2 regions of the Shewanella rhizosphaerae genome follow, and region 1 is predicted to be linked to the other one. Evidence: predicted binding sites of a transcription regulator. Region 1 holds the regulator's gene; the other holds the start of a gene.

The links. The regulator NrdR, encoded in region 1, represses ribonucleotide reductase genes. The targets are predictions, from matches to a motif close to AAACACNANATNTNGTGTTT.
Region 2: a site for NrdR is predicted at 1,510-1,529, ahead of nrdA (class 1a ribonucleoside-diphosphate reductase subunit alpha). Genes of this name have one in related genera too.

Annotation. Positions count from the first base shown of each region.
Region 1 is NZ_CP080420.1:1,359,906-1,364,119, reverse strand. Features, by position in the region: gene ribBA (bifunctional 3,4-dihydroxy-2-butanone-4-phosphate synthase/GTP cyclohydrolase II) at 1-548, opposite strand, end outside; gene K0I63_RS06030 (riboflavin synthase) at 631-1,296, opposite strand; gene ribD (bifunctional diaminohydroxyphosphoribosylaminopyrimidine deaminase/5-amino-6-(5-phosphoribosylamino)uracil reductase RibD) at 1,303-2,463, opposite strand; gene nrdR (transcriptional regulator NrdR) at 2,501-2,974, opposite strand; gene glyA (serine hydroxymethyltransferase) at 3,099-4,214, opposite strand, start outside.
Region 2 is NZ_CP080420.1:2,252,706-2,256,919, reverse strand. Features, by position in the region: gene ubiG (bifunctional 2-polyprenyl-6-hydroxyphenol methylase/3-demethylubiquinol 3-O-methyltransferase UbiG) at 1-446, shown strand, start outside; gene K0I63_RS10060 (HAD family hydrolase) at 439-1,158, shown strand; gene nrdA (class 1a ribonucleoside-diphosphate reductase subunit alpha) at 1,661-3,949, shown strand; gene nrdB (class Ia ribonucleoside-diphosphate reductase subunit beta) at 4,009-4,214, shown strand, end outside.

The sequences.
Region 1 (4,214 bases):
TCGGCAAACACCTCAAGATCTGGACGACGCGCCATGGTGCCATCTTCGTTAAGGATCTCAACAATCACCGCCGACGGCTCATGGCCAGCCAGACGGGCCAGGTCACAACCCGCCTCGGTATGACCGGCGCGGATAAGCACCCCGCCCTCTTGGGCCATCAATGGGAAGATATGGCCTGGCTGCACAATATCCGACGGCTTAGCGTCACGGGCCACGGCGGCCTGCACGGTAACGGCTCTGTCATAGGCAGAGATGCCTGTGGTCACCCCTTCGGCCGCCTCGATAGACACGGTAAAGTTGGTGGAGAACTGGGCATTGTTGTTGCTCACCATCAGCGGCAGGTTGAGCTGCTCGCAGCGCGCCTTGGTCATGGTCTGACAGATGAGGCCACGGCCATAGGTGGCCATGAAGTTGATCGCCTCGGGCGTCACCAGGTTAGCGGCCATGATCAGGTCGCCTTCATTCTCTCTGTCTTCGTCATCCATCAAGATAACCATCTTACCCAGACGGATATCTTCGATAATCGCTTCTATGCTGTGTAGTGCCATTGTTAGACCTTGATTTATTAGAGCTTGAAATATTCTTATAGTAAGAGTTATTTAATCTGCTATTGGCTGGGATTGCCAGCGTCTATCTTAAAAAGCCGGAGCGAGCTAACAGATCCATGGTGACCTCTGAGCCTTTGGCTGGATTTTCCTCTGCCGCCTGAAAACTCAGTAGGCGCTCCAGGTGCCGGGCGATGAGATCCACCTCGATATTGACCCTGTCGCCCGCCTTCAAATCGATAAGCGTGGTTTCGCTGGCGGTATGGGGCACTATGGTCAGACGAAAACGCTCGCCGTCCACCTCGTTCACCGTCAGGCTGACACCATCTATGGTGATAGAGCCTTTGTGGGCGATATAGCGCGCCAGCCCCTTGGGGGGCGTCAGCCAAAATTCGATCGCCTTGCCGCGATACTGTCTGTCATCCACGCTGGCCACACCGTCGACATGACCGCTCACCATATGACCGCCGAGGCGGGTCGTCGGCGTCACCGCCTTTTCCAGGTTGACCTTCTGCCCCACCTGATAATGGGCAAAGCCGGTAAGGGCCACGGTTTCGGCTGAGATGTCCGCCACATAGCCGTCGGCCATCTGCTCGACTACGGTCAGACACACGCCATTGGTGGCGATACTGTCACCGAGTTTAACGTCACTTAAATCCAGCTTGCCGCTAGCCACCGTCAAGCGAATATCATCGCCGCGACGCTCAATTTTTCTCAGGCTGCCAACAGCCTCGATGATCCCAGTAAACATGACTAACTACTCTTTATCGCTCGGTAAATGATTGTGACTCAATTGAAAGGTGAGGCGTCTGTCGGCCCCGATCGCACGCTCGTCGCAAAGCTTGAGCGCGGGCAGCTGTGCCATCTCAGTATAGTCCGGCAGTGCCAGCAGGTTACGGCCATGGCCGCCTAAGATTTTCGGTGCCTGATACAGCACCAGCTCGTCCGCCAGCCCCTGTGCCATGAAGGCGCCGGCCAGGGTCGCCCCGGCCTCCACCATCACGCTGTTAAGCTGAGATCCCAGATGTTCCAGCAGCGCCTTTAGCGGCACTTGTCCATTGTCGCTCGGCAGTTGCAATTGACTCACATGCTCAGGCCAGGCGCTCGCCACGGCCACGGGATAGGGCTGACAGCTCACCAGCAACACGGGGGATTGTGTCTCAAATAGTTTTGCCTTGGCACTTAGGCGCGCACGGGAGTCGAGTACCACGCGAAGTGGCTGACGAATGTCGGCCTCGGTTAACTGCCCGGCCAGGCTGCCTAGCTCCTGATGACGTACATTCAGGCTAGGATCGTCGGCCAGCACCGTCTCTATGCCGGTCACGACGGCATCGAAACGTGCGCGCATACGCTGCACGTCACGGCGCGCCTCTGGCCCTGTGATCCACTTAGAGACGCCGTTAGAGAGCGCCGTCTTACCATCCAAGCTCGCAGCCAGCTTAATACCGACCCAAGGCAGGCCGCTGCGCATCCGCTTCATGAAGCCAGGGTTGAGGGCTGCGGCCTCTTCCTGGTGCAGACCCACTTCAACTTCAATCCCCGCATCTTGGAGCATCTTGATGCCACGGCCAGACACCTGAGGATTAGGGTCGGTGACCGCCACCACCACGCGGGCCACCTCTGCCTTGATCAGCGCCTCGGCGCAGGGCGGCGTGCGGCCATAGTGGCTACAGGGCTCCAGGGTCACGTATGCGGTGGCGCCTTTGGCCTTATCGCCCGCCATGCGCAGGGCATGCACCTCGGCGTGAGGGCCGCCGGCGGCGATATGAAATCCTTCACCCACCAGGGTATCCCCTTGGACTAATACACAGCCGACATTAGGGTTGGGACTGGTGGTGTATTGCCCCTTGCGGGCCAACTTAATGGCGCGCGCCATCATCTGGGAATCAAATTTGGACCAGGCCATGCTCATCGCCATCTCTTGAGAATAATTGGGGAAGCCCGATACGCATCGATTACGACTTACCCGCCTTGCTCTTATCGTTTTGCAACTTGGCAATCGCCTCGCCGAACTCGGAGACATCTTCGAAGGCGCGGTAAACCGAGGCGAAACGGATATAGGCCACCTTGTCGAGATTAACCAGGTGATCCATCATCAGGTTACCTATCATCTTAGAGGTCACTTCGCGTTCACCCGTGGCTCTCAGGGTCGATTTTATCTTGCTTAGCGCCTGCTCTATTTGGTCCATCGATACGGGGCGTTTCTCTACCGCCCTCAGCATGCCGCCGCGCAGCTTGTCTTCGTCGAAGGGTTGGCGGCTACCATCTTGTTTAACCACACGCGGCATCACCAGCTCGGCGCCTTCGAAGGTGGTAAATCTCTCGTGGCAAAGCAGACACTCGCGGCGACGACGTACCTGATGACCATCGGCCACCAGACGAGAATCGATCACCTTAGTGTCGGTTGCGCTGCAAAACGGACAATGCATTGAGCCTCCAGCAAATGCTAATCGGTATCTTGGGGAGCTTTCCCTTGAAATAGATACAAAAATGGCCGCTACCAATATTAAATCAGTAGCGGCCATCGGAGTTTACCCGATTTACCCCTTAAGGTTAACCGTAAACAGGGAACTTAGCGCACAATTCAAGCACCTGGTTCTTCACGCGCTCGATAGTGGCTTCGTTGTTGATGTCATCTAACACATCACAGATCCAGTTGGTCAGCTCAACAGCTTCGGCTTCTTTGAAGCCACGACGTGTGATGGCTGGCGAACCGATACGCAGGCCCGAGGTCACGAAAGGTGAACGTGGGTCGTTAGGTACTGAGTTCTTGTTTACCGTGATGTTGGCACGGCCCAGCGCCGCATCGGCATCTTTACCTGTGATATCTTTAGCTATCAGATCCAGCAGGAACAGGTGGTTTTCGGTGCCGCCAGAAACCACATCGAAACCGCGCTCAATGAAGGTGTTAGCCATCGCCTTAGCGTTAACCACTACCTGCTGTTGATATTCCTTGAACTCAGGAGACAGCGCTTCCTTGAAGGCCACCGCCTTACCGGCGATAACGTGCATCAATGGGCCGCCCTGACCACCTGGGAATACCGCAGAGTTCAGCTTCTTGTACAGGTCTTCGTCATTCGCCGCAGACAGGATGATACCGCCGCGAGGACCGGCTAGGGTCTTGTGAGTAGTAGAAGTCACCACGTGTGCGTGTGGCACAGGGTTTGGATAGACACCGGCAGCGATAAGGCCTGCAACGTGCGCCATATCGACAAACAGGTAAGCGCCAATCTTGTCGGCGATTTCACGCATGCGCGCCCAGTCGACGATACCAGAATAGGCAGAGAAACCACCGATCATCATCTTAGGCTTGTGCTCTACAGCCAGACGCTCCATCTCGTCATAGTCGATCTTGCCAGACTCGTCGATGCCGTAAGGAACTATGTTGTACAGCTTACCAGAGAAGTTTACTGGAGAGCCGTGCGTCAGGTGACCGCCGTGAGCCAGGTTCATACCCAGGACGGTATCGCCTGGTTGCAGTAGCGCCATGTAGACTGCGCTGTTAGCCTGTGAGCCGGAGTGAGGCTGAACGTTAGCATAGGTCGCACCGAAAAGTTCCTTGGCGCGTTCGATGGCCAGGTTCTCAACGATGTCGACATGTTCACAACCACCGTAGTAACGCTTGCCAGGATAGCCTTCGGCGTACTTGTTAGTCAGCTGAGAACCTTG
Region 2 (4,214 bases), 890 kb from region 1:
AACTGCACGCCTTAGAGATGGGCGTTGAGATCAACTATATCCAGGACACGGCGGAGCATCACAGAGATAGTCATCAGGGCCAGTATGATGTGGTCACCTGTATGGAGATGCTCGAGCATGTGCCCGACCCAGCCTCTGTTATCAAGGCCTGTAGCGACATGGTTAAGCCTGGCGGCTATGTGTTTTTCTCGACCATTAACCGCAACATCAGAGCCTATGTAGAGACAGTCATTGGCGCCGAGTACCTGCTTAAGATGCTACCGGTAGGCACCCATGACCATAAGAAGTACATCAAGCCTGCCGAACTTATTGGCATGGCGGATGCGGTAGATCTCGAGTGCGTCGATGCGACCGGCATCACCTACAATCCGCTAACGGAGATTTTCCGCTACACAAAGTCGTTGGATGTCAACTATATGATCGCCACGGTTAAGCAGGATGACTGATCAAATCCTGCCAGGTGCTAACGCTGAAACGATTGAAGGTAAGCGCACAGCTACTAGGCCAATAAAAGGTGTGCTGTTTGATCTCGATGGCACCCTAGTGGATACGGCGCCCGATCTCGTGCTGGCGCTTAACTTGGCGCTAAAAGACTTTGGGCTGCCGAGCCAACATCTTGAAGATATTCGCTTTGCCGCTTCCCATGGAAGCTTGGCGTTAGTTAGCGCCGCCCAGCCTCATCTTAATGATGAGGAAAAAGCGGCCATCCAGCAGGCGCTGCTTGAGCACTACCATAATGTTAACGGCCAAGAGGCCAAGCTGTTTGATGGCATGAGCGCCCTGCTCGAGCACCTTAGCGGCCAGCAGATCCCCTTCGGGGTGGTCACCAATAAGGCGGCGCGTTTCGCGAGGCCTTTGCTGCACAGGCTTGATTTAGCCAACAAGATGCCGGCCATCATCAGCGGCGACTCCACCACACAGAATAAACCCCATCCGGCGCCTATGCGTCTGGCAGCGTCGCAAATTGGCGTCAGCTGCCAGGGAGTTCTCTACCTAGGCGATGCCAAACGTGACCTCGAGGCTGCTCGCAATAGCGACATGCTGGGGGGCATCGCCCATTGGGGTTATATTGGAAACAATGATCAGGCGCACCTCTGGCCTCACGACTTTGGCTTCGACACCCCAGTCTCCGTGCTTGAACTCCTAAGACAGGGCTAAGTGGCGGTTAAGTCGTGCATAAGTCACGGTTAAGTCACAATTAAATGAGATGCATCACGCGCTCTGGTGCTAGAGCGTGTGACACGTCAGTAAAAAGTCGTCGAAGCTGAGATCGCGATCCTTTTTCGGCGTAAAAAGATCCTCAGGATCTGGCCAATATTTTAGCTTTCATGATAGGGCGAATCAGTCGCCTAAAACTTGACCCGCCGGTGCTATCGTAATTGAAAACAAGGGTTAAAGGTAAGCCGTTACTAACCCTTTGGTTTACCCCCAAGATATCCACAACTTGTCCCCTAAAAACCCGCTTGCAATATCCCACCAACCTCACTATCTTGTATCCTATAAAAGAAAAAACACCATATCTTGTGTATGGGCGGCGGTCGAAGCCACTAGAACTGCAGTAGTGCTCAGGTACTTTTTTTAACATCTTCGATTGTTTTTACATGGAAACGTAGGGCGGAGTTTTCCCTCCCAGCGATATTTAATTCAAGGCTTATCTTCAATGAACAGCAATATGCAAGTCACGAAGCGCAGTGGCGAACGTGAAACCATCGATCTCGATAAGATCCACCGAGTGATCACTTGGGCGGCCAAAGGACTGAATAACGTCTCAGTATCGGAAGTCGAATTACGTTCACACCTTCAGTTCTATGATGGAATCCCAACTGAAGCGATCCACGAAACCATTATTAAGGCCGCTGCCGACCTTATCTCGCCAGAGTCACCAGACTATCAGTTCCTTTCTGCACGTCTGGCCATTTTCCACCTGCGTAAGAAAGCCTTCGGTCAGTTTGAGCCGCCTTCGCTATACGACCATGTGGTGAAGTTGGTTGAGCTGGGTAAATATGACACGCATATTCTGAACGACTATAGCCGCGAGGAATTAGACACACTCGACAGCTATATCGACCACTGGCGCGACATGAACTTCTCCTATGCCGCGGTTAAGCAGTTGGAAGGTAAGTATCTGGTTCAAAACCGTGTGACTCACGAAGTCTACGAGAGTGCGCAGTTCCTCTATATTCTGGTAGCGGCTTGTCTGTTCGCCAACTACCCGAGAGAGACGCGTCTTCAGTACGTTAAAGATTTCTATGACGCGACCTCTACCTTTAAGATCTCGCTACCTACACCTATCATGTCTGGTGTGCGTACACCGACACGTCAGTTCAGCTCTTGCGTGCTGATCGAGTGTGGCGACAGCTTAGACTCAATTAATGCGACCGCCTCTTCTATCGTGAAGTATGTGTCGCAACGTGCAGGCATAGGGGTCAACGCTGGTCGTATCCGCGCGCTGGGTAGCCCAATTCGCGGCGGTGAGGCATTCCACACAGGTTGTCTGCCTTTCTATAAGTATTTCCAGACGGCGGTGAAGTCTTGCTCTCAAGGCGGCGTTCGCGGCGGCGCGGCGACCCTCTTCTACCCTATGTGGCACTTGGAAGTTGAGTCTCTGCTGGTACTTAAGAACAACCGCGGCGTCGAAGATAACCGTATCCGTCACCTGGACTACGGGGTGCAGCTGAACAAGCTGATGTACCAACGTCTTATTCAGGGCAGCATGATCACGCTATTCAGTCCATCAGACGTCCCAGGCCTGTACGATGCCTTCTTCGAAGATCAGGCAGAGTTCGAGCGTCTGTATGTGAAGTATGAGCAGGATGAGAGCATACGTAAGAAGCAGATCAAGGCGGTAGAACTCTTCTCCTTGATGATGCAGGAGCGTGCCTCAACCGGTCGTATCTATATCCAGAACGTCGATCACTGTAATACCCACAGCCCGTTTGACGCTAAGGTTGCCCCTGTACGTCAGTCGAACCTGTGCCTTGAGATCGCATTGCCGACCAAGCCGCTGAACAACATCGACGATCCCGATGGTGAGATCGCCCTGTGTACCCTATCTGCGTTGAACCTGGGCGCCATCAAGAAACTTGATGAGCTGGAAAGCCTGGCAGATTTGGCCGTTCGCGCGCTCGATAGCCTACTCGACTATCAAGACTACCCAATCGTCTCGGCACATAAGGGCTCGATGAACCGTCGTACCCTGGGTATAGGCGTGATCAACTTTGCTAACTACCTGGCTAAAGAAGGCGTGCGCTACTCAGACGGCAGCGCCAACGGCATCACTCACAAGACCTTCGAAGCGATCCAGTACTATCTGTTGAAGGCCTCGATGAATCTCGCGAAAGAGCAAGGCGCCTGCCCTGCCTTCCACGAGACCAATTACGCTAAGGGTATCCTGCCTATCGATACCTACAAGCGTGACCTCGATAAGATCTGTGACGAGCCACTACACATGGATTGGGAAACCCTGCGTGAGGAGATCAAGACTCACGGCCTGCGTAACTCGACCCTGTCTGCCCTGATGCCATCTGAGACCTCATCGCAGATCTCTAACGCGACTAACGGTATTGAGCCACCGCGAGGCCTGATCAGCGTTAAAGCGAGTAAGGATGGTCAGCTCAAGCAGGTGGTCCCTGATTTTGAAAAGTACCAATACAGCTATGAGCTGCTGTGGCAGATGCCTGGCAACGAAGGTTACCTGCAGCTGGTCGGTTTGATGCAGAAGTTTGTTGACCAATCTATCTCGGCCAACACCAACTATGACCCAAGCCGCTTCCCAGGTGCCAAGGTGCCTATGCAGGTGCTGCTGAAAGACCTGTTGACCGCATATAAATACGGTGTGAAGACACTTTACTATCACAACACGCGTGACGGTGCGTCAGACAAATATGACGATATCACCTCCATTGAGAAAGAAGACGATAGCTGCGCAGGCGGCGCATGTAAGATCTAACTCTACGTGTTTTAACCTTTTATCAGGGGGCTTTGCCCCCTTTATCGGAAGATAGAAAAATGGCCTATTCAACATTTTGTCAAACACCTAACAATGCCCTGCTGGAACCTATGTTCCTCGGTCAATCGGTTAACGTTGCCCGTTACGATGTTCAAAAATATGAAGTGTTCGAGAAACTGATCGAGAAGCAACTCTCCTTCTTCTGGCGTCCAGAAGAAGTTGACGTCAGCAAAGACAAGATCGATTACGCTGCGCTGCCAGATCA